Regions from separate parts of the Nonomuraea sp. NBC_00507 genome, predicted to be linked through region 2. Evidence: riboswitches for the same ligand, from Rfam matches in the RefSeq annotation. Region 2 holds a riboswitch; each other region holds the start of a gene.
What was found. A riboswitch is a leader RNA that binds a small molecule or an ion and turns the genes downstream of it on or off. The one in region 2 is predicted to bind cyclic di-AMP.
Positions count from the first base shown of each region.

Region 1: linked by a shared signal. The riboswitch ahead of OHA25_RS10385 (C40 family peptidase) and the one ahead of OHA25_RS41015 (glycoside hydrolase family 25 protein) in region 2 are both predicted to bind cyclic di-AMP.
Region 3: linked by a shared signal. The riboswitch ahead of OHA25_RS41700 (CHAP domain-containing protein) and the one ahead of OHA25_RS41015 (glycoside hydrolase family 25 protein) in region 2 are both predicted to bind cyclic di-AMP.

Region 1 is NZ_CP107853.1:2,024,698-2,031,926, reverse strand. Features, by position in the region: gene OHA25_RS10400 (RDD family protein) at 93-611, opposite strand; gene OHA25_RS10395 (hypothetical protein) at 606-1,769, shown strand; gene OHA25_RS10390 (amino-acid N-acetyltransferase) at 1,766-2,323, opposite strand; cyclic di-AMP (ydaO/yuaA leader) riboswitch at 2,601-2,751, shown strand; gene OHA25_RS10385 (C40 family peptidase) at 2,757-3,800, shown strand; gene OHA25_RS10380 (LuxR C-terminal-related transcriptional regulator) at 3,805-4,017, opposite strand; gene lysX (bifunctional lysylphosphatidylglycerol synthetase/lysine--tRNA ligase LysX) at 4,938-6,419, opposite strand; gene OHA25_RS10370 (hypothetical protein) at 6,576-7,058, shown strand; gene OHA25_RS10365 (type III pantothenate kinase) at 7,116-7,229, opposite strand, start outside.
Region 2 is NZ_CP107853.1:8,506,520-8,513,748, reverse strand. Features, by position in the region: gene OHA25_RS41030 (BlaI/MecI/CopY family transcriptional regulator) at 400-771, shown strand; gene OHA25_RS41025 (M56 family metallopeptidase) at 768-1,721, shown strand; gene OHA25_RS41020 (M15 family metallopeptidase) at 1,990-2,553, opposite strand; gene OHA25_RS41015 (glycoside hydrolase family 25 protein) at 3,149-3,928, opposite strand; cyclic di-AMP (ydaO/yuaA leader) riboswitch at 3,941-4,087, opposite strand; gene OHA25_RS41010 (HoxN/HupN/NixA family nickel/cobalt transporter) at 4,806-5,054, opposite strand; gene OHA25_RS41005 (hypothetical protein) at 5,093-7,229, opposite strand, start outside.
Region 3 is NZ_CP107853.1:8,643,941-8,651,169, reverse strand. Features, by position in the region: gene OHA25_RS41740 (DUF4142 domain-containing protein) at 1-107, opposite strand, end outside; gene OHA25_RS41735 (SDR family NAD(P)-dependent oxidoreductase) at 178-939, opposite strand; gene OHA25_RS41730 (class I SAM-dependent methyltransferase) at 1,025-1,678, shown strand; gene OHA25_RS41725 (GNAT family N-acetyltransferase) at 1,718-2,296, opposite strand; gene OHA25_RS41720 (VOC family protein) at 2,419-2,805, opposite strand; gene OHA25_RS41715 (ArsR/SmtB family transcription factor) at 2,802-3,089, opposite strand; gene OHA25_RS41710 (zinc-binding dehydrogenase) at 3,236-4,270, shown strand; gene OHA25_RS41705 (glycoside hydrolase family 25 protein) at 4,340-5,125, opposite strand; cyclic di-AMP (ydaO/yuaA leader) riboswitch at 5,137-5,255, opposite strand; cyclic di-AMP (ydaO/yuaA leader) riboswitch at 5,692-5,836, shown strand; gene OHA25_RS41700 (CHAP domain-containing protein) at 5,850-6,518, shown strand; gene OHA25_RS41695 (cation diffusion facilitator family transporter) at 6,600-7,229, opposite strand, start outside.

The DNA.
Region 1 (7,229 bases), 6.2 Mb from region 2:
CGGCTCGGGGTTCCGTCCCATTCTGGTACGGCCCCGCGGACAAAACATAGGGGCCGGCGGGAAGCCGGCCCCTATGTTTACGTGCGGGAGGACTACTTGATCTTCACCACCACGGTGCGCGCGAACTTGTCCGCGAACGTCTGCTGCAGCGGCTTGTCCCACAGCATGGAGGCGCCGTTCAGGCCGCACAGAAGGGGACCGAGGAGCGTTCCGAAGGGAATCCAGTAGAAGATGTAGCCGCCCCACGTCACGAGCGCGCGCTTGAGCGCCACGTCGTTGGGGATGCCGCCCGGCGGCACCGGGCCGCCGACCTGGACGACCTTGATGCCCATGATCATCTTGCCGACGGTCTGACCCTTCATCTTGTGCATGAAGAAGTCGTAGCCGACGTAGACGAGGGTGAGGACGACCGACATCAGGATGCCGATGACGAACGAACCGAACAGGCCCGTGCTCGCCCCGGTGGTCGAGCTGTAGCTCGCGACCAGGAACAGCCCGAAGATGAAGGACACCAGGCCCATCACCACGCCGAAGATCACACCGTCGACGATCCTCGCCACCAGCCGCTGCCACCACTCCGCCAGCGGAGCCGGTGCGCCAGGAGGTTGCACGCCGACCGGCTGCCCGTAGGCCTGGCCGTAGCCCGGCTGGCCATAGGCGGCCTGCTGCGGCTGCCCGTAGGCCTGGCCGTACTGCTGGTCGCCGTACTGCTGCTGGCCGTACTGAGGCTGGGCGTAGCCAGGCTGGGACTGCGCCTGCTGGCCATAACCCTGCTGGTCGTAGCCCTGCTGCTGCTGAGCGTAGCCCTGCTGCTGGCCGTAGCCGGGCTGGGACTGCGCCTGCTGACCGTAGCCCTGCTGCTGGCCGTAGCCGGGCTGGGACTGCGCCTGCTGACCGTAGCCCTGCTGCTGGCCGTAGTCGGGCTGGGACTGCGCCTGCTGACCGTAGCCCTGCTGCTGACCGTAGCCCGGCTGCGACTGCGGTTGCTGGCCATAGCCCGGCTGCTGACCGTAGTCGGGCTGGGACTGAGCCTGCTGACCGTAGCCCTGCTGCTGGCCGTAGTCGGGCTGCGCCTGGGGCTGCTGGCCATACTGCGGCTGCTGGGCGCCGTACTGCCCGGAGGAGGGCTGCTGGCCGTAGCCCGGCTGGGACTGCGCCTGCTGGCCATAGCCCTGCTGCCCATAGTCGGGCTGGGACTGAGCCTGCTGACCATAGCCGGGCTGCTGGCCGTAGCCCGGCTGGGACTGCGGCTGCTGACCGTAGCCCTGCTGCTGGCCGTAGTCGGGCTGCGACTGCGGCTGCTGACCATACTGCGGCTGCTGGCCGTATTGCTGTTGCTGGCCGTAGCCCTGCTGGCCGTGCTGCGCCTGCTGACCGTAATCCGGCTGCTGGCCGTAGCCCTGCTGCTGCCCGTACTGGGCGTCGGCGGCGGGTTGCTGGCCGTACTGCTGTTGTTGCTGGCCATAACCCTGTTGCTGTCCGTAGCCCTGCTGGCCGTATGGGGGCTGCTGGCCATAGGCGTCGTCCGCCCGGTAGCCGACCACAGTGACGTCGGGGTCGGGCTCGCCGGGGTGGCGGCCCGTGTTCTGCTGCCCGTACTGGGGATTTCCGGGTGCAGAGTTCTCGCCCGATTCGTCCTGTGGATACGGCGGCTGTCCGGTGCTCACCGTGTCACCTCGCTTCGAGTGCGCATGTGGCACGTGTCAGGACACATGCCCTGTGCTGCCCAACGTATCGACATAGGTATCAACAATCACCTTTCCAGCTAGTCAAGGTCAGCGTCACCCGATGTCAGGTGGAGCAGCATGCGGGTGTTGCCCAGGGTGTTCGGCTTCACATGCTCCAGGTCGAGGAACTCCGCCACACCCTCGTCGTACGAAGCCAGCAGTTCGGCGTAGACCTCAGGCGAGACCGGCGTGCCCTGGATCGGGCGGAAGCCGTGCCGCGCGAAAAAGTCGACCTCAAAAGTCAGGCAGAATACACGCCGCAGTCCCAGATCGTTCGCCTGCCGGATGAGCGCGGAGACGATCCGGTGGCCGATCCCCATGCCCCGGCACTCAGGATCGACGGCCACCGTGCGAACCTCGGCCAGGTCCTCCCACAGGACGTGGAGCGCGCCACACCCGACCACCTGCCCGCCCCGCTCGGCCACCCAGAACTCCTGTACGTCCTCGTACAGGGTCACTGTGGTCTTCTCCAGGAGCCGGGGGCCGGCGCCCGCATAGGTGTCGACCAGGCGCCTGATCCTCCGCACGTCGGGCGTGCGGGCACGCCGGACCACCACCGCGGTCTCCGGCGTCGTCAGTTCGGCCACCTGTTCCATGGCTCTCCAGAGTACAGATGTCATTACGGTTCGGTCCTAACTCCCATGTCTGGCCCCATCCTGTGACGTGCCACGAGCCACATGGACACGAGCCCGGCGTCTTCCGGCGTTCGGCAGAAGCAATGACAAAGGGGACATAAGGTCTCTCCTGCATGGCTGATCACGAGATCACCTTGTGACCCGCCAGTTGTGAAACCTCTACAGATCGAGCAGTTCTGGTTGAGCACGAACCCGGAGTGCATTAGTGTCCAGCGACAACGTTCCCCGCGTGGCGCACGCGGGAGACACGCCCAATTCCCGCATGGGGAGCCGGGGATCCACCGGTGGCGAGCTTCGCACGCCACCATCGGGGTGAATCCGAGTTCTTCGGTAGGGCTGCTCCGGCCCGAACCCGTCAGCTAACCCGGTAGGCGTCAATGAGAGGAGCTGGTTGGTGAAGCGTACGCACGGCCGTGGGAGGAAGTCGGCGGGCAGGCATGCCCGCCCTCCGGAACGGGCCTGGCTCGCACGCCGCCTCGGCGTGGTGAGCATCACAGTGGCCGCGCTCCTGATCGCCATCCCCGCCGCCGCTCCGGCGTCCGCGGATCCCAACCCCTCGCTCAAGGAGCTCTCCGACCAGGTCGAGAAGCTGCACGTCGAGATCGAGACGCTGACGGAGCAGTACAACGGGCAGCGGGAGAAATACAAGGTCGCGCAGAAGGCGGCCGACGCCGCCCAGAAGACGCTGGCCGGCAGCGAGGCGGACCTCGCCGCCAAGCGCGCCAAGGCCGCCCTGCTCGCTCAGAACGCCTACATCTCCGGTGGGCTGAGCAGGGCGCTGGCATTCACCTCGTCGACCGACCCCGAGAAGTTCCTCGATCAGGCCGCGACCACGTACGCGTTGGAGCAGCAGCAGGCCGAGCAGGTCAACCAGCTCGCCAAGGCCATGGACGCCGCCGAACGCGCCAGAGCGGGCGCCAAGACCCGCATGGAGGAGCTGCAGAAGATCGTCGCGGACCTCGACGGCAAGCGCGACAAGATCACCAAGCTGGTGGCCAAGGCCGAGAGCGACCTGTTCAGGCGGGCCATGGGAGAGGCCGGCCGGGCCGGCAAGCGCGTGCACATCAACCTGCCGATCCCCGGCAACGGCAAGGCGGCCCAGGCCGCGAGGTGGGCACTCACGCAGCAGCTCAAGCCGTACGTCTGGGGCGCCGAGGGCCCCAGCTCCTACGACTGCTCCGGCCTGGTGATGGCGGCCTTCCAGCGGGTCGGCATCTCGCTGCCGCACTACACCGGTGACCAGTGGACCGCGGGCCGGCACATCGACAGGTCCGAGCTACGCGCGGGCGACCTGGTGTTCTTCTACAGCGACCTGCATCACGTCGGCATCTACCTGGGCGGGGGCATGATGGTGCACGCCCCGCGCACAGGTGATGTCGTGCACATCGCCTCGATCGCCAACCGCCCGTACGCCGGCGCGGTGCGCATCGCCGACTGAGGCGTCAGATCAGCTGACGCCGCGCCGCCCAGGCCACGGCCTCAATGGCCGTGGCCACGCCGATGCGGTCGCAGATGCCCCTTAACCGCCGGCGTACTGTCCGCCCACTGATCTCCAAACGTCTCCCCACGCGATCGACCGTAACCCCCTTGGCCAGCTCCGCCAGCAACGCCAGATCCGCATGGCTCAGCTCGACGCCTTCAGTGAGCACATCCATCGGGAGCCCTCCCCCCCAACAGCAGAACTCGGACCTCACAACGGGCCAAAGCCGCTCGTCTCGCAGACGGTAAACGCATCCCGGAAAGGTCGTCAAGCGCCAGAATCTTCGCACTTGACGGGCACTATTGACATGATCCGTTATATGTGACGAACTCGCCATATGGCGACGAGACCGTCGGCGCAATGAGCGATCCTATAGAACGGTCCAATAGGCCCCGGCCCGGGACGGATGAGCCTGGCAGACGTCCTGGTTTTGATCCGAGCGATCCGGACTTTCTGCGCGAGCCAGACGCGCGCTACCGCGAGCTGAGCGCTCGCGGGGCGATCTTCCGCACCCGCGCGGGCCGCTCGTCGCCGCCACCCACGAACGTTGCGGAGCGATGCTCCGCTTCGGCCACGGCTCCGACCCTCTGTACGGAAGAGACCCAGGTCAGCCCATTGAATCGGCCCTCTGGACGGACCCACCCGACCACACCAGACTGCGCGCTCCGGTCGGCGAGGCGTTCACGCCGTGCATAGTCGAACGGCTCCGCTCCCGCATCGGGGTGATCGCCACCGAGCTGATCGGCGCATTACCGGACGAGACGGAGCTGGTTTCCGGCTTCGCCTACCATGGTCATCACCGAGATGCTCGGGGTGCCTCCAGAGGACTGTGAATGTTCCAGCGGCTGGAGCGAAATGTTGGCTCGCAGCCTTGACCCGATGCTTACAGAAGAGCTCGTATCGGAAACCGGCCGGGCCAGAAGAAAGTTTGGCGCCTACTTCCGCGACCTCATCGCGATCAGGCAGGCGCGCCGGCGACGATCTCCTGAGCGCTCTGGCACGGATCGAGGAGCTCACCAAGGCCGAGTTGCCGGCCACGCGGCCGATGTGGCACCGGGCGGGCGCGCAGGACCGGCCGCGCGCCCGTCTCTCGGCTCAGCGGGTCGGCTTGACCAGGGGGAACAGGATCGTCTCCCGGATGTTCTTGCCGGTGAAGGCCATGATCATCCGATCGATGCCGGCGCCCATGCCGCCGGTCGGCGGCATCGCGTATTCCAGCGCCTGCAAGAAGTCCTCGTCGAGCTGCATGGCTTCCAGGTCGCCGCCGGCGGCCAGCAAGGACTGCTCCATCAGGCGGTGGCGCTGGTCGATCGGGTCGTTGAGCTCCGAGTAGGCCGTGCCCAGCTCGGTGCCGAAGCCGATCAGGTCCCACTTCTCCGTCAGCAGCGGGTTGTCCCGATGCAGGCGGGCCAGCGGCGAGGTCTCCAGCGGATAGTCCATGACGAACGTGGGCTGGATGAGCGTGTGCTCGACCAGCGCCTCGAAGAGCTCCTGCACGATCTTGCCCGAGCCCCACTTCGGGTCCCAGTGGATCTCGCGCCGGTCGGCGATCTTGCGAAGCTCCTCCAGCGTGGTGGAGGTGGTGATCTCCTCGCCCACGGCCTCCGACACGGCGCCGTAGAGCGTGATGCGCGGCCACTGGGCGAGGCCCAGGTCCACCTCGACGCCGTCGTGCACGACCACGGACGTGTCCAGGGCGGCCAGGACGGCCTTCTGGTACATCCGCTGCGTCAGGTCCGCCATGTCGTTGTAGTCGAGGTAGGTGCCGTAGGCCTCGACCATGGTGAACTCGGGGTTGTGCGTGGAGTCCGCGCCCTCGTTGCGGAAGTTGCGATTGACCTCGAAGACCTTCTCGATGCCGCCGACCACCAGCCGCTTGAGGTAGAGCTCGATCGCGATGCGGAGATAGAGCTCCATGTCGTAGGCGTTGATGTGGGTCTTGAAGGGCCGGGCCGTCGCGCCGCCGTGGATGGGCTGCAGCATCGGCGTCTCGACCTCGAGGTAGCCCTCGTCGTGCCAGAAGTCGCGCACCGCGCGCACGGTGGCGCTGCGGATGCGGGCCATCTTCCTGGCCTCGTCGTTGACGATGAGGTCGACGTAGCGCTGGCGGACGCGGGCCTCGGGGTCGGTGAGGCCGACGTGCTTCTCCGGCAGGGGGCGCAGGCACTTGGCGGTGATCTGCCAGCTTTCGGCGAGGATGGACAGCTCGCCGCGGCGCGAGGTGATGACCTCGCCGATCACACCGACGTGGTCGCCCAGGTCGACGTCGCGCTTCCAGCGTGCCAGCGACTCCTCGCCCACCTTGTCGAGCGAGATCATGACCTGCAGATCGGCCTCGCCGTCCCTGAGCGTGGCGAAGCAGAGCTTGCCACCCACGCGGCTGAGCATGACGCGGCCCGCGACCGCGACCGTGTCACCGGTGGCGGCGTCAGGCTCCAGGCCCTGGTATTTGTCCCTCACCTCGGCGTTGGTCGCCGTACGGGGGAAATTCACCGGGTAAGGGTCGACGCCCTCGCTGCGAAGGCGGTCGAGCTTCTCCCTCCGGATCCGCATCTGCTCAGGAAGTTCGTCGCTCACAACAACAAAGCGTAGGGGATATGGCGAACTGCAAGGACTCGTCGGTCCCCTGCAGGGAGCACGCAGGAACACTGCAAGAGACCTCTTCTATCAATGACTCACGAGCTCAGGGGGGAGCCGGCAGGGAGCCGGCCCAGGGGAGCTCAAGGAGAGAAGATGTTGAAGAAGATCGCGACAGGCGCCCTCGCCATCGCCGCCACCACGGCCGTGGCCCTGTCGCTTCCGGCCGCCGCGTCCGCCAGCACCCCGTCCGACTACGACGACTACTCGGAGTATTGGGGCCCGGTCTACGCCAAGCACGGCCTGGCCAAGGCCCACGGCCAGGTCACCGTGAACTGGGACCACGACGGGGAGTCGAATGAGGTCCACCTCTACGGCAAGCTGTACGACCTGGACAACCGTACCTACAACGAGGGCGGCAAGTGCGCGTTCGTGAAGTTCGAGGCCAGCGACTTCGACCACGACTGGTCCCCCGCGTACTACAAGAAGTACTGCGGCTTCCCCGGCTACAAGAAGTTCCACTTCCAGGAGCACGACGTCTACAGCCTGCGGGCGAAGGTCTGCCAGATCGGGGTGCACAGCAACTACCCGACGAAGTGCGGCCCCTGGCAGTACCTCTACACCGCCGAGAGCGAGTAATCCTCACGCGGTCATATGCACAAGCGGCCCTCGTACCCGAGCGGAGGGCCGCTTGTCCTATGTGGTGTTCCTGTTGTAGATCAGGCGCAGGCCGATGAGGGTCAGCCACGGCTCGTGCACGTCGATCGAGCGCGACTCGCCGACCACGAGCGCGGCGTGCCCGCCGGTGGC
Region 2 (7,229 bases):
TGACGACCGACACCGGTGGCAGGTACGGCTCGACGCCTGTGGGGTGGTGGCAGTTGGTGGCGGCGACTTTCCCGACCCGGGGGTGGGGTGGCGACGTCCATCCGAGGTGGCGGGGCGGAGGGGATGCGGGACAGAGGAGTCCTCGCCGCGGGTACGGAGCCTCTCGTCTGCCCGGCGAGCAGAGCGCCCCCGGTCGGCTTTCGCTGGGGAATGGCGCGGCTACGCGTGTGCGTCCTTCTTCTTTCCTGCAGCCCAAACTATATAGGATAGTAACGGTTGCCTAGGCGTGTCTGCTGGGGGCGTTCAGCGGTCTTGGGTCCATGAAGGCCCTTCACTGCACTCTGGCCTACGATCGTGGGTAGCATTGAAGAAACCGCATGTGAGGAGGGCGATCGCGTGGTGCGTGCCTTGGGCGACCTGGAATCCGCGATCATGGATCGCTTGTGGTCCTATCATCGGCCCGCGTCGGTTCGAGACGTACTGGAGGATCTCCGTCGCGACCGGCAGATCGCCTACACGACCGTCATGACGGTGATGGACAAGCTCTACAAGAAGGGCCTGCTGAAGCGGCAGCCGCAGGGCAAGGCCTACCTCTACGAACCTGTGATCAGCGAGGAAGCCTACGCGGCCCAGCAGATGCGCGAGACGCTGGCCCGGAGCGGCAACCAGGCCGCCACATTGGTGCACTTCCTGGAGCGGCTGACTCCGGAAGAGTCGACGGCGCTGGCGGCGGCGCTGCAGGTGTTCCCGCCGCGGGGCCTTCACTCATGATCGCCGCAGTCCTCGCGGTGTACGCGGTTCTCGCGACGACGCTGCTGCCCCGGGCACTGATCCGGGCGCGGTGGTCCGACCGTGCCCCCCGGTTGGGGATCTCCCTGTGGCTGGCCGCGTGCGCATCCGCCATCGCCTCGGCGATCCTGGCGGCCGTGGCCACCGCCGTGCCCGCCGATACGATCGGGCACGGGATGGCCAGCGTCATCGAGGCCTGCTTCGCCATGCTCGACAACGGGTTCGACCCGGCAGCGATGCCCATCGGCAGCTGGCTCGCCCTCCTCGTCGGAGCCCTGATCGTGGTCTGGGCCGCCTCCGGCGTCGGAACGGTGCTAGTCACCGCGCGTCGGGAACGCAGGCGGCACGCCGAGATGCTGCGTCTCCTCGGCCGCCGCTACAGCGAGCTGGACGCGATCGTGCTGGACTACGACGAACCGCTGGTCTACTGCCTGCCCGGCCGCCAGGCCGAGATGGTGATCACTACCGCGGCGTTGCGGTCGCTGACCCCCGAACATGTCGCCGCGGTCCTCGCCCACGAACAGGCTCACCTTCGTGGAAGGCACCACCTGCTACTGGCTGTGGCCGAGGGTCTGAGCCGCGCTTTTCCTGGCCTGCCGCTGTTCGCCAAGGCCAAGAAGGAGATCGTCCGCCTGGTCGAACTGCGCGCCGACGATGTGGCGGCCTGCCATCACCCGCGCATCCACATCGCCGCCGCCCTGGTGAGCCTGGCCACCGGCCGCGCGCCCGTCTTCACGCTCGGCGCCGGCGGAGAGACAGCACTGGCCCGGATTCGCCGCATGCTCCATCCGGCCGTCCCCTTGCGCCGCCGCGAGAAACTCGCCGGCGTGGCCGCCGTGGGCGTGCTGCTGGCCGGCCCTGCGGCGGTTGCCCTTCTTCCCGGGCTGAGTGCGCTCATCGCGCACCATTGCCACAATCTCTTCCTGCTCTGAACAACGGTCGGGCCCCCACCGCTACCAGGATGCGGCCGGCACTCAGCCCTTCGGGCGCGAGCGCGCACTAACCGGGGCCGCCGGTTTACCGGTGCTGGTAGATACGTTCGATGGCGCAACTTCGCGGTACAACTTCCGGAGCGTGCGCGGACGGTGAGACGTCAGAACGTTCCTCGTCGTGCACGGTCTCCGCGGTGGCGCTTCAACAGACGCTGGCCTTGTCGGTCGTGACCTCCTGCCCGGCTCTCGCCGCAGGCGGTTTCAGGTCCTATCCGCCACCCTTGGAGAAGTGCTGGTAGTCCTTGGCGCTGGACCAGTAGCCGCCCCATTCCCAGCCCACCTGGGCGAGCGCCTTGACCACCTTGTCGCCCGGATTGATCACACCTATACCCTTCAGCGGGCGGTTGGTGAAGTTCTTGGCATTTTGGTGCGCCGTGCCGCCAGTAGCCGTGACATAAGGGTTCTCGCGGGGATTGATGTCTAGCGCCTCCCCGTACGCGTGCTTGGACCACCTGCTGGACCCGGTCGCCCGGCGACAGTTGAAGGCCGAGGTGTTGTCGGCGTCGACCGAGGCGAAGTCGTCCGCCTTGTAGGCGTCTACCAGCTTCATCTGCTTGATGGGCCAGCGCCACCCGTACAGCTTCCTGAACACCGTCACGATGTCGTCGGTCACCGTCTCGCGCACGACCAGCTCGCCCGTGTGCGGCTTGCCGTCGAACCCCCAGTAGGACAACGTGATGAGCCGCAGGTCCCGATAGTGGACCGGGCAGCCGGGCCGCCACGAGTAGGGCAGCCGGTCACGGGAGACGTTCGAGACTTTGGCCTTGAACACGGGCGGTGCAGTCGGACTCGGCGCGGGCGTCGGTGAATCGGGCTTCTCGTTTGCGGGAACAGACGTCCTGGCACACGAGCTGGCGCCGCGTCCGGCTCCGCCGCGCCGCATGAAACAGACGCGAACACCACGAGCGCCATGGCTGCAGCACGCTTCATCCTTCCACCATATGCGATGTTTCGGCAGGTCAGATGGGATGTAAGCTCTCGGACTTGTCGCCGTACCGGATCGCCACGGCCGCCTTGCGGTAGCGGTGGGGCAGTGGTCAAGAGCCGCGATGTAGCCGTGGGCCTGGGATCGAGGAGAGATCCGCGACAGCTCGGCGTGAGCATAGGCAAGACTCGCGAAGTCACGCGATTACGGCGCAGGAGGAGATCGCCAGGACGACACCGGCCAGGGCGATGGTCCATCCGAGGGTGAGGTCCGCCCTTGACACTACCTAAGCGACTTAGTCGTTTTGGGCGTCGGGGAGCGCGCCGGAATCCGCCGTCAAGCGGAGGGAATTCGGTAGAGGTTGGAAGGGCGCGAACTGCCTCCCGACCTCTACCGAGCCACATCCTTGAGGGACCGACTGATGCTGTATCCGTCTCCTCCGTCAGACAGCGGAGCGGCCCAGCTTGCGCAACTGGTCAGGGGTCAGCGCGGAGACGTTCTGGTCGATGGGGGAGTCGGTGTACTGGTGGATCGCCCAGGACTTCCAGTCGGCAGGCGGGGCAAGCTGGCCCTTGGGCTTGCTGTAGTGGGCGACCCAGAGCGGGTATTCGGCCAGGCCCTTGCCGTAGGTGTTGGCGAAGTTCCAGCCGCTGTAGAGCATCGGGGTGACCCCGGTCTTGGCCTTCACGTGCGACAGCCATGCCTTGGCCCAGGAGTTGACCTCGGCGACGGACTGGCCGTCGGTGGTCTCCAGGTCCAGGACCAGCAGGTCGCCGGCCTTGGCGGGCTGGGAGTTCACCATGGACAGGAAGTGCTCCGCCTCGGCGATGGGGTCGTTGGAGGGGTGGCCGTAGTGGTAGGCCCCGCGCACGATGCCCTTCTTGGCCAGTTCGCTCCAGTGGCGGGTGAACGAGGCGTCGCGGAAGGTCACGCCCTCGGTGGCCTTGATGATGCCGAACTGGGCCGGGCTGGCGTTCCAGTCGTAGTCGGGCTGGTACCTGGAGACATCCACGCCGTAGGCGAGCGATCCGGTTTCCGGCTGAGCTTCGTGGACCGCGCTGTGCTGGGTGGTGGACGAAGCGACCGCCTGGCCGGCTACGCCTGTGATGGCGGTGGTTCCGGCCAGGATCGCACCGCCGATGGCGAGGCTGAAGCGCTTGCTGGGGAGATCGAGATGGTTCTTGAGAGTATGGGCGATCGTGGCAAGCCGAGGCTTGGGCATGAGGGCATTGACTCCTTGCTTCCATGCCGCCTACCGGGTTAGCTGACGGGTTCGGGCCTGGAAGTGCCCTACGGGCGCAGCCTGAGCTGGCGTCCGATTCACCCCGAAAAGAGGATGGGTCCCCGGTTCCGCGAGGCGCGGATTCGGCGGCCGGGCGCTGCCCTGAAGATCTCCAGGACTGCGCACGGTCCGGTCAACGAAGCGGCAACGATGCGACGAGAAGCTCGCCAAGACGTGTGTCGCGATTACGCAAAAGGTACATATATCCCAAAGAGGGTGCAAGCGGAGCAAATTCATTCTCGGCGTATCGGCCTCAGAGCAGGCCTGAAATGCCGTGCCAGCAGCGGGTTTGGGAGTGGGTAAAGTTTGCCTGGCCGCTTCCGCTCTCGGCTCCCGTTGCGTACGAGAAGGCGAATCGACCCCGCCTTTTCCGATTGCGCGGTGCGAGGATCAACCGATGGGGCTGGTGGCGCTCAGGACGCTGTTGTGGCTGAACCTGACGGGACCAGTAACCGTGACGTAGGTCCTTTAGGGATTGCTGCCGCGAGCCCTGCTGGCCACCATAGTCACTCGGCTCGGATGGCTTTCGCTTGGGAGACCTCGGTTGAGAGCGGAACGAATGGCGCGCCTTGGAAATCTCGGTTTGGCCTGCCGAGGGACGGCAACGCATCGCGCGGGTCCGGGGCTGTCTGTTAACGCCCATTGCAGCCTTCTTGAGCAGTACTTGCGCCGTCGACGCGCGCATCGCTCGTACTCAGTTTCTCTTCGACATCATTGTTGAGGCGATGCTGCTTACCGCCACGTCGCTCGCAAGTGGGGGCCGCGTAGCGCTGCTCCAGCTTGGCGAGCTTCCAGTAGGCGACGCTGCCGAGCCATGTCAGCAGAAGGTGCCGACGATGACGTAGCCGATGGCATTGAGGTCCACGGCGGCGAGAGTTGCCCAGGGCTGACGGTCGGCGACGTTGAGCTGTTCGGCAAGGACGTCGAGAAGCTCGACGGTGCCGACCGCGAATGCGACGAAGATTGACAGGCCGGTGGTCGAGAGGTTGTAGTAGATCTTCCGAAGCGGGTTACTAAACGCCGTGCAGGAGGCCAGCAACATCACCAACGTGGCGATCGCGCTCATGACCCGCCCGGCTGACCCGCATGAAACCTGCTTTGTGGTCAGTCCAGGTCCTCCCACCCCCAGGGGAGAGCAGGGATTCCGTCGGGTTCCCGTCCGAACGCAAAACGCTCCCGGTAATCGCCGATGCCCATGAACTCATCAAACCTTCCGGCGGCAGGAAGGCGTTCGGCCAGCACGGTGACCTGTTCGGTGGCACCGACTTGCCGCAGCGCTTCCAGCAGGTCGGCCACTTCCCAACTCGGCGGCCTCGCGCCGTAGGGGTGGTCGAGACGGACGTGGGCGGCTGGGTTGCGGGTCAGCAGGATAGCGACCTGCTCCTCCGTCCCCAACTCCCGCAGCGTGTCTAGTAGGCCGGCCACCGGGGCCGGCCAGTCTAAGGCGGCGTGGGAGGCGGCTCGTCCGGCCAGCACGGTGACCTGCTCGGTGGCACCCGCTTCCCACAGCGCGTCCAGTAGCGAGGTCACCGAGCCCGGGTGGTCGAGGGAGGCGTGAGCGGCTGTGTTGCGGGCCAGCAGCATGGCGACCTGGTCCGTAGCCCCCATTCTCCGCAGTTCCTTCAACACCCAGGCCACCAGGAATGGGTCGTCGTGGGAGGCGGCTCGTCCGGCCAGCACGGTGACCTGCTCGGTGGCACCCGCTTCCCACAGCGCTTCCAGTAGCCAGATCACCGAGCCGTAGGGGTGGTCCAGGGAGGCGTGAGCGGCTGGGTTGCGGGCCAGCAGCATAGCGACCTGGTCCGTAGCCCCCGCCCTCCGCAGCGCCTCCAACAGACTGGCCACCGAGCCTGAGTCGTTGAGAGAGGCGTGGGCGGCTGGGTTGCGGGCCAGGAGCATGGCGACCTGTTCCTCGGCCTCTATGTCAAGGAGCACGTTCAACAGGACGGTCACCGGTTTGGGGTCGTCGAGTGGAGCCCGGGTGGCTGGGCTCTGGGCCAGCAACATGGCAATCTGCTCCTCGGCCCACACCCCCCACAGCGCGCTCAACAGCCGGGCCACCGAGTGTGTGTCGTGGAGGGGGCCATGTGCGACAGCTCGTCCGGCCAGCAGGGCGACCTGCTCCTCGGCCCCCACTCTCTGCAGCGATTCCAACAGGTAGGCCACCAGGTCTGGGTCGTCGAGGCAGGCGTGGGCGGCTGGGTTGCGGGCCAGCAGCATGGCGACCTGCTCTCTGGCACCCATGTTCCACAGCTTGTCCAGTAGTTCGGCCACTGGGTACGGCCATTCGATGGCGACGTGCGCGGCGGCTCGTCCGGCCAGCATGGCGACCTGCTCCTCGGCCCCTGCCTCTCGCAGCGTGTTCGGCAGCACAGCTACATCGAGCTGGTCATCGAGGACAGCGCGCGCGGCGGCTCGTCGAGCCAGCACCGCGGCCTGCTCCTCGGCCTCCATGTCTAGCAGCGCTTCCAACAGGTCGGCCACCGAGCCTGAGCCGTCGAGGGAGGCGTGGGTGGCGGCCCAATGGGCGGGACGGAGGTTAGCCGGACGCAGAAGGCTCAGGTGGCGGGCAAGGGCGTCCGCGGCTATGGGGTAGCCGCAGGCCGCGGCGTGTTTGAACAGCTGGGCGGCGTCGCGGAGCAGGCCGCGGGCTTGGGCAGCGTCGGCGAGGGTGGTCAGGTCGGCGGGGTGGGCGTGAGCGGCGGCTTTCCAAAAGTCGATGGGGGGGATCTGATCGGCGCGGTGGCTGCGGCCATGCTGGTCGAGGTAGTCGGCCAGCCGATACAGCGGTCCGGACGCCGTCTGCCTCCGCGACTGGGGATCGGTGCGGAGGTGGCGCTGGTTGCGGGGGGCGCCGGGCTTGACGGGGGTCAGGATGCCGGGGATGCCGTTGCAGGGGGTGGCTGTGTAGTCCAGGGCCTGTTGTAGCCAGTCATCGCTGGCCTGGAGCCATTGGGTGTCGGTGAGGTAGCCGGGCGCGGCGTCGGCCAGCAGCGTCAGTGGCAGGTGTGGGCCGGCGCCTAGGCGGCGGGCGTCCATGGCGGCGTGGATCACCGCCCTGGTGGTGGGCGGGGCTTGGGCGTAACGGGCTAGCAGGACCGGTACCCCGGCAAGGTATTGGGTGATCTGGCCGTCCTCGGCGTGCTTGACAGCCTCGTCCAGGCGGCCGTCCTGGTCGGCGTGATCGGCCAGCGCGTTGAGGTCGGCACGGGTGAACGCGTCGGGAACCTTGATGTCGTGC
Region 3 (7,229 bases), 140 kb from region 2:
GAGGCGTTCACGGGGGCGGCGGCCGTCTGGGCCTGCGCCGCTGGGGCGATGGTCAACGCCAGCACGGCCGCGAGGGTCGCGGGTGCTAATTTCCGTGCTGTACTCATCGGTCAGGTCCCTCCTTCTTGCTTGGGACGGAACCGTGCCCGCTGCCCTGGTGCGGCAGGGATATTCATCTCAATTCGGCGGGTCGAAACGGCCGTCCACGGCGGTCCAGCCGCCGTCCACGTACAACACCGATCCTGTGACGAAGCTCGCGGCGTCGCTCGCCAGGTAGACGACCGCTCCGGCCATCTCCTCCGCGGACGCCCAGCGGCCGAGCGCGCTCTTGGCGGCGTACGCGGCGTACCAGTCGGGGTGGTCCTTGATCTGGCGGGTCAGCGGCGTCTCGACCACGCCGGGCGCGATGGCGTTCACCCGCACCCCGTGCGGGCCGAACTCGGCGGCGGCCGTGCGCAGCAACTGCACGAGGCCGGCCTTCGTGGCCGAGTAGACGCTCTGCCCCGGCTCGGTGACGCTTGCCCGGATCGACGCGAACCCGATGATCGACCCGCGTCCCCGTTCCACCATGCCCGCGCCGAACGCCCGCACCACGTCGAACGAGGCCCGCAGGTTCAGCCCCACCACCCGGTCGAACTCCTCGCCGGAGTAGTCGAGCAGCCGCTTGCGGACGTTCGTGGCGGCGGTGAAGACCAGCACGTCCGCCGGATGGTCGGCGGCGGCCCGGCCAACGGCCCCGGTGTCGAGCACGTCGAGCAGCCGTGCGGATCCCCCGCACGCGGCGGCGGTCTCCTCCGCCGCGGCCAGGTCCCGGTCGGCGCACACCACGGACGCCCCGTGGGCGGCCATGGCCTGGGCCGCCTCCCTGCCGATCCCGCTCCCTGCCCCGATCACCACGGCTCGCCGCCCGTCCAGGCGGAACAGCGCGTCATATCCCATGACAGGCAGACTATCGACTGGTCTGACCAGTGCACCAGGTGTCTGCCTCCGCGAAATGTCGGTGCCGGGTGCCACGATGGGCGCCATGCATGACATCGCCGCACACTGGGACGCCGCCGCCGACGCTTTCGACGAGGAGGCGGACCACGGGTTGCGCGACCCCAGAGTCAGGGACGCCTGGGCCGATCGGCTCGCCGCCTGGTTGCCCGAGGACCGGCTCGACGTCGTGGACCTGGGGTGCGGCACCGGGTCGCTGTCGCTGCTGCTGGCCGAGCGCGGGCATCGGGTCGTGGGCGTGGACCTGGCGCCCCGGATGGTGGCCCGGGCGCGGGCGAAGCTGGCGGGCACGGACGCGATCGTGCTGGTCGGGGATGCCGCCCGGCCACCCGTGGGGGAGCGGCGCTTCGACGTGGTGCTGGCCCGGCACCTGCTGTGGACCATCCCCGATCCGGAGGCCGCGCTGACCCGCTGGGCGGCGCTGCTGCGGCCCGGCGGACGGCTGGTCCTCGTGGAGGGGCGCTGGAGCACGCCCGGCGAGAGCGGTGAGGGCTCGCGGAGTGAGGCGGGATCAGAGGCGGGCATGCCGTGGGACGGCGGGGTGCGTGCGGGCGATCTGGTGGCGGCGGTGCGCCTGACCGTCGCCGACCTCGCGGACGTGCGCGTCGAGGTGCTCGCCGACCCGGCGTTGTGGGGCAAGGAGATCGACGACGAACGTTACGCGGTGGTCGCGGTGACGTAGCCCGTCCTCGATGCCGGGAGGGCCGCCGCTGACGTGGCCCTATGGGGTGCCCGCTCGGTGGGCGAGCCATTGCTCCCGGCTGATCGCATACTCGACTTCGCCAAGATGGCTGCCGGGGAGCGGATCTTCCCAGTCCATGTGGAAGGTACGGGTGTGCTGCATGCCGATGGCCGACATCGTCGCGCGGGAGGCGGTGTTGACCGCCATGGTTTCGGCGAAGATCCGGGTGAGCCGAAGGTCTTCGAACCCATGGCGCATCAGCTCGCGGGCTCCCTCGCTGGCCAGACCCTGGCGCCAGCGGCGCCGCAGGAGCCGATACCCGAGCTCGGCCTGTCCTTCGACCGGGCCCTGGTCGGTGCGCGTGGGCGGCTCCAGGATCCACCAGCCGACGAACTCCCCGTCGACGAGACCGGCCCAGAAGCCAAGCCCCGCCACGCGGCTCGCGACCGCGAGCCGCCGGCGATGGAGCACCTCAACCTCCTCACGGCTACGGGCACGGCCGTTTCCGAGGTAACGCATGACCTCGGGGTCGGCGTCGAGTTCGATCTCGTGCTCAAGGTGCTCGTCGGACAGCGGAACAAGCGTGATGCGGTCGGTGCGCAGGGTCGCCTGAGACATAGGACGCATTCTTCCGCTCAACCCGCCTTCCTTGGGGTGCTCCATCGGAGAAGCGCCACCACCTCACCGGGCCCCGGCGCGGCACCATCGGCGCAGAGAACAGCGCTTTGGTCCGCTGGTGGCTATCCCTGGGCGGCGATCTGGATGAGGTTGCCGCAGGTGTCGTCGAAGACGGCCGTGGTGACCGGTCCCATGACCGCCGGCTCCTGCGTGAAGCGCACGCCGAGGCCCTTCAGACGCTCGTACTCCTTATGCACGTCCGACACCGCGAACGAGGTCATCGGGATGCCGTCCGCCACCAGTGCCTCCTTGAAGGGCGGCACGGCGGGGTGGCTGGAGGGCTCGAGGACGAGTTCGGTGCCGTCCACGTCGTCCGGCGACACGACGGTGAGCCAGCGGTCCTCACCCAGCGGGATGTCGTGCTTGACCGTGAAGCCCAGCACGTCGGTGTAGAAGCGCATGGCCTGTTCTTGATCGTCCACGAACACGCTGGACAGGTGGATCTTCATGGTGACTCCTTCGGGGCGCGCCTGAGCCATCGGTCGACAATGGGCTCGAGCGGCGCCGTATTGATGAAGTGGAATTTGTAGCGGCCTTCGCGGCGCGTCTCCACCAGGCCGGCGGCTTCCAAAACGTCCAGGTGCTGGGAGATCGCCTGCCGCGAGGAGCCGAGCTGATATTTCATCGCCAGGCGCGTACAGATTTCGAACAAGGTCTGCCCGTCCTTCTCGGTCAGCTCGTCGAGGATCTTGCGCCGGGTGGAGTCGACCAAGGCCTTGAACACGTCGCCCACGGACCCCACGATAGGCAAGTAGCGACTTGCATGTCAATGCGGGGCGTTTTTAACGACAACGGACCTGGTGCAGACGCGCCGATCACGCGATCTCGGCCGGCCCCGGGTACCTGTGACGACGGGAGAATCACGACGGGGAGGCCCTCATGCGAGCAACCTTGATCTATGGTGCCCGTGACGTTCGCGTGGAGGACGTCCCCGACCCGGAGATCCAGCACCCCACGGACGCCGTGGTGCGCGTTCTGCGCTCATGCATCTGCGGCAGCGACCTGTGGCCGTACGGGGCGAGGCCCGCCACCGAGCTGGGCGAACGCATCGGCCACGAGTTCCTCGGCGTGGTGGAGGACGTCGGCGCGGAGGTGTCCCGGCTGAAGACCGGCGACGTGGTGGTGGCGCCGTTCGTGTGGTCGGACAACACCTGCGACTTCTGCCGCGAGGGTTTGCAGACGTCCTGCCGGCACGGCGGCTTCTGGGCGGCGGACGGCGTGGACGGCGGCCAGGGCGAGGCGGTACGCGTGCCGCAGGCCGAGGGCACCCTGGTCAAGCTGCCCGTCGGCGAGGACTCTCCGCTGCTGCCGTCCCTGCTCGCCCTGTCGGACGTGCTCCCCACCGGCCACCACTGCGCGGTGACGGCCGGCGTCGGGCCGCACACCTCGGTGACGGTGATCGGCGACGGCGCGGTCGGGTTGTGCGCGGTGCTCGCGGCCAAGCGGCTCGGTGCCGAGCGCATCATGCTCATGGGCCGGCACAAGGGCCGCACCGCTCTGGGGCGCGAGTTCGGCGCCACCGACGTCGTCGCCGAGCGGGGCGAGGAGGGCGTCGAACGGGTACGTGAGCTGACCGGAGGCGACGGCACCCACGCGGTGCTGGAGTGCGTCGGCACCGAAGAGGCGATCGTGACGGCTTTCGCCGTGGCCCGCGACGGCGGAGCGGTGAGCCGGGTCGGTGTGCCGCAGTATGAGCAGGTGCCGATGGGATTTGCCGAGTTCCTGCGCAACCTCACCCTGACCGGCGGGGTGGCGCCGGCTCGCGCGTACATCGAGGAGTTGCTTCCCGAGGTGCTCGACGGGACGATCGAGCCCGGCCGTGTCTTCGACCGCACGGTCGGCCTGGAGGACGTGCCGGACGGTTATCGGGCGATGGCCGCCCGCGAGGCGCTGAAGGTCCTCATCCGTCCCTGAGGGCCTTGGGGGTGGCGAACGGGGAGACGCCACCCCCGGCGTCCGCGACCGTGGGCCGAGGGGAGGGTGTCAGGCGGCGGGGCGGCCCAGGTCACGCAGCTCCTCGGTGGTCAGCGCGGAGACGTTCTCGTCGACCGGGACGTCGGTGTACTGGTGGATGGTCCACGACTTCCAGTCGGCGGGCGGGGTGAGCGCGCCCTTGGGCTTGCTGTAGTGGGCGACCCACAGCGGATACTCGGCCAGGCCCTTGCCGTAGGTGTCGGCGAAGTTCCAGCCGCTGTAGAACATCGGGGTGACCCCGGTCTTGGCCTTGACGTGCGACAACCACGCCTTCGCCCAGGCGTTGACCTCGCCGGCGGACTCGCCGTCGGTGGTCTCCAGATCCAGGACCAGCAGGTCGCCCTGCTTGGCGGGCTGGGAGTTCACCACGGACAGGAAGTGCTCCGCCTCGGCGATGGGGTCGTTGCCGGGGTGGCCGTAGTGGTAGGCCCCGCGCACGATCTGCTTCTTGTCGAGCTCGCGCCAGTGCCTGGCGAACGAGGCGTCACGGAAGCTCGTGCCCTCGGTGGCCTTGATGATGCCGAACTGGGCCGAGCTCGCGCTCCAGTCGTACAGCGGCTCGTGGTTGGAGATGTCCAGGCCGAAGGCCAGGGATCGGGACGCGGGCTGAGCCTCCTGCACCGGACTGTGCTCAGGGGATGAGGCGATGGCTGTGCCGACCACACCCGTGAGGGCGGCGGTTGCGGCCAGGATCGCGCCACCGACGGCGAGGCTGAGCGCCTTGGTGGGAAGGTCGAGACGGTTCTTGAGGGCCTTGAGGGAATGGGCGACTGCGGCAAGCCGGGGCTTGGGCATGGGGTATTGACTCCTTGTTTCCATGCCGCCTACCGGGCTCGCTGACGGGTTCGGGCGTGGAAGCGCCCTACGCGCGCAGAAAGATGGGGATCCCCGGCTCCGCGAGGCGCGGATTCGGCGGACGAACGCCATCCCAGAGATCCCCTCGGGACGCGCGGTCCGGTCAACAAAACGGCAACGACGGTGACGACAGCTCGCCACAACGTATACCGCGATTACGCAAAAGGTATATATCTATCCACAGATAGCGCAAGCGGGGCCCAATGCATTCCCGTGAGGCTATGACCAGGCACGCAGCGCTCGCCATGACGGTTCCTGGCCGGGCAGAAGTCGCCGTTGCCGGGCGCCTTTGGCAAACCCCGTCAACGGCCCGGAGTAGGTAAAAGATTTCGCCCCGATCGCCTATCTCATAGGGCATTCTGTTGCCTGCACCCCATCGGGGTTTGCATCTCTCTATGCCGTTCGCTTACCTTGAGGAATCAGGACGTACGCCTGGCAGTGCCGCGTAACGTCCTCCGTATTGCCGAGACCGCGTCTCATCGGCATGGACCTTCGAGTCCGTGACCATGACGCGGCCGCCGAATTCGCAATCTGCGGAACCGGGGACCCACTTCATCTGGGGTGAATCGGCGCGCTCGATACGAGCGCCCCGTAGGGCACTTCCACGCCCGAACCCGTCAGCTAACCCGGTAGGCGGCATGGAAGCTAGGAGCATTTTTCACCCATGGCCAAGAACGTCTTCGCTCGTGCCCTGACGTCCGCAAGCCTCTCCCTGGTCGCCGCCGGGATGACCGCGACCGTCGTCGCCGGATCCCCGGCCTTCGCCGCCGACCAGCAGTCCACGCAACCCGCGCGGTCCAACCTCCCCGCCTCCCAGGCCATCCCGCAGAAGGGCGCCGGCCAGGTGAGCGCCGACACCGTACTGAAGATCGCCGAGTCGCAGATCGGCGTGAGCGAGAACGCCGCCGGCGGCGGCACCCCCTTCCACAGCTGGTACATGTCCTCCCCGCGGGCAGCCGAGACCGTCGCCCGCGACGGCGGCAGCCTGCAGGCCTACGCCAACGCCCCGTGGTGTGCCATGTTCGTCTCCTGGGTCGGCGAGCAGGCCGGCGCGCGCCCCACGATGGGCTGGGACGCCTACACCGTCAGCTACGCCAAGTGGTTCCAGGCCAACAAGCACTGGGGCGCCGAGGCCAAGCCCGGCGCCGTCGTCTTCTACGACTGGAACGGCCAGGGCACCGACGGCATCGACCACGTCGGCATGGTCAAGAAGGACAACGGCGACGGCACCATCACCGCGATCGAGGGCAACACCGGAAACGGCAAGGTCGAGCAGCGCATCCGGCCCAAGGCCCACGTCGTGGGCTACGGCTACCCCGAGTACAAGGCCTGACCCCAAGGCAGGTCGCCAGAAAATAACGGGTGGTGCAGGAAAGACTCCTGCACCACCCGTTTTTTTTGCGCCCTTAACCACTCACCAGCCCAGTTCGTCGCATCCTTGGTGATCGGTCGGCTCGACCTGCAGGGTTGCGTGGGCGATGTGATGGCGGCGCAGCAGCACGTCGCGGGCCCGGTCCAGGACGGCGTGGTTGTCGTTCGGGTCGCTGGTGACCAGGTGGGCGGTGGCGACGTTCATGCCGGAGGTGAGCGTCCACAGGTGGAGGTCGTGGACGTCGCATACGCCGTCGATGGCGGACAGGTCGGCCGCGACCGCGGTGGCGTCGACGCCCTCCGGCACGTGCTGACCCAGCACGGCGAAGACCTGGCGGCCGAGGGAGACGGCGCGGACGGCGACGAAGGCGCCGATGGCCAGGGCGACGAGGGTGTCCCAGACAGGCTGGCCGGTGGTGGCGACGAGCCAGCCGGCGACGATGACGCCGACCGAGCCCGCGGTGTCGGCCACGACCTCCAGGTAGGCGCCCTTCACGTTGAGGCTCTCGGCGGCGCCCGACCGGAGGAGGAGGAGGGCCACGACGTTGACGATCAGGCCGATCGCGCCGACGACGAGCATCGGCCCGGAGGACACCTCGGCCGTGCCGCCGATGCGGCTGATGGCCTCGATGACGACGTAGACGGCGACGCCGAGCATCATGGCCACGGCCAG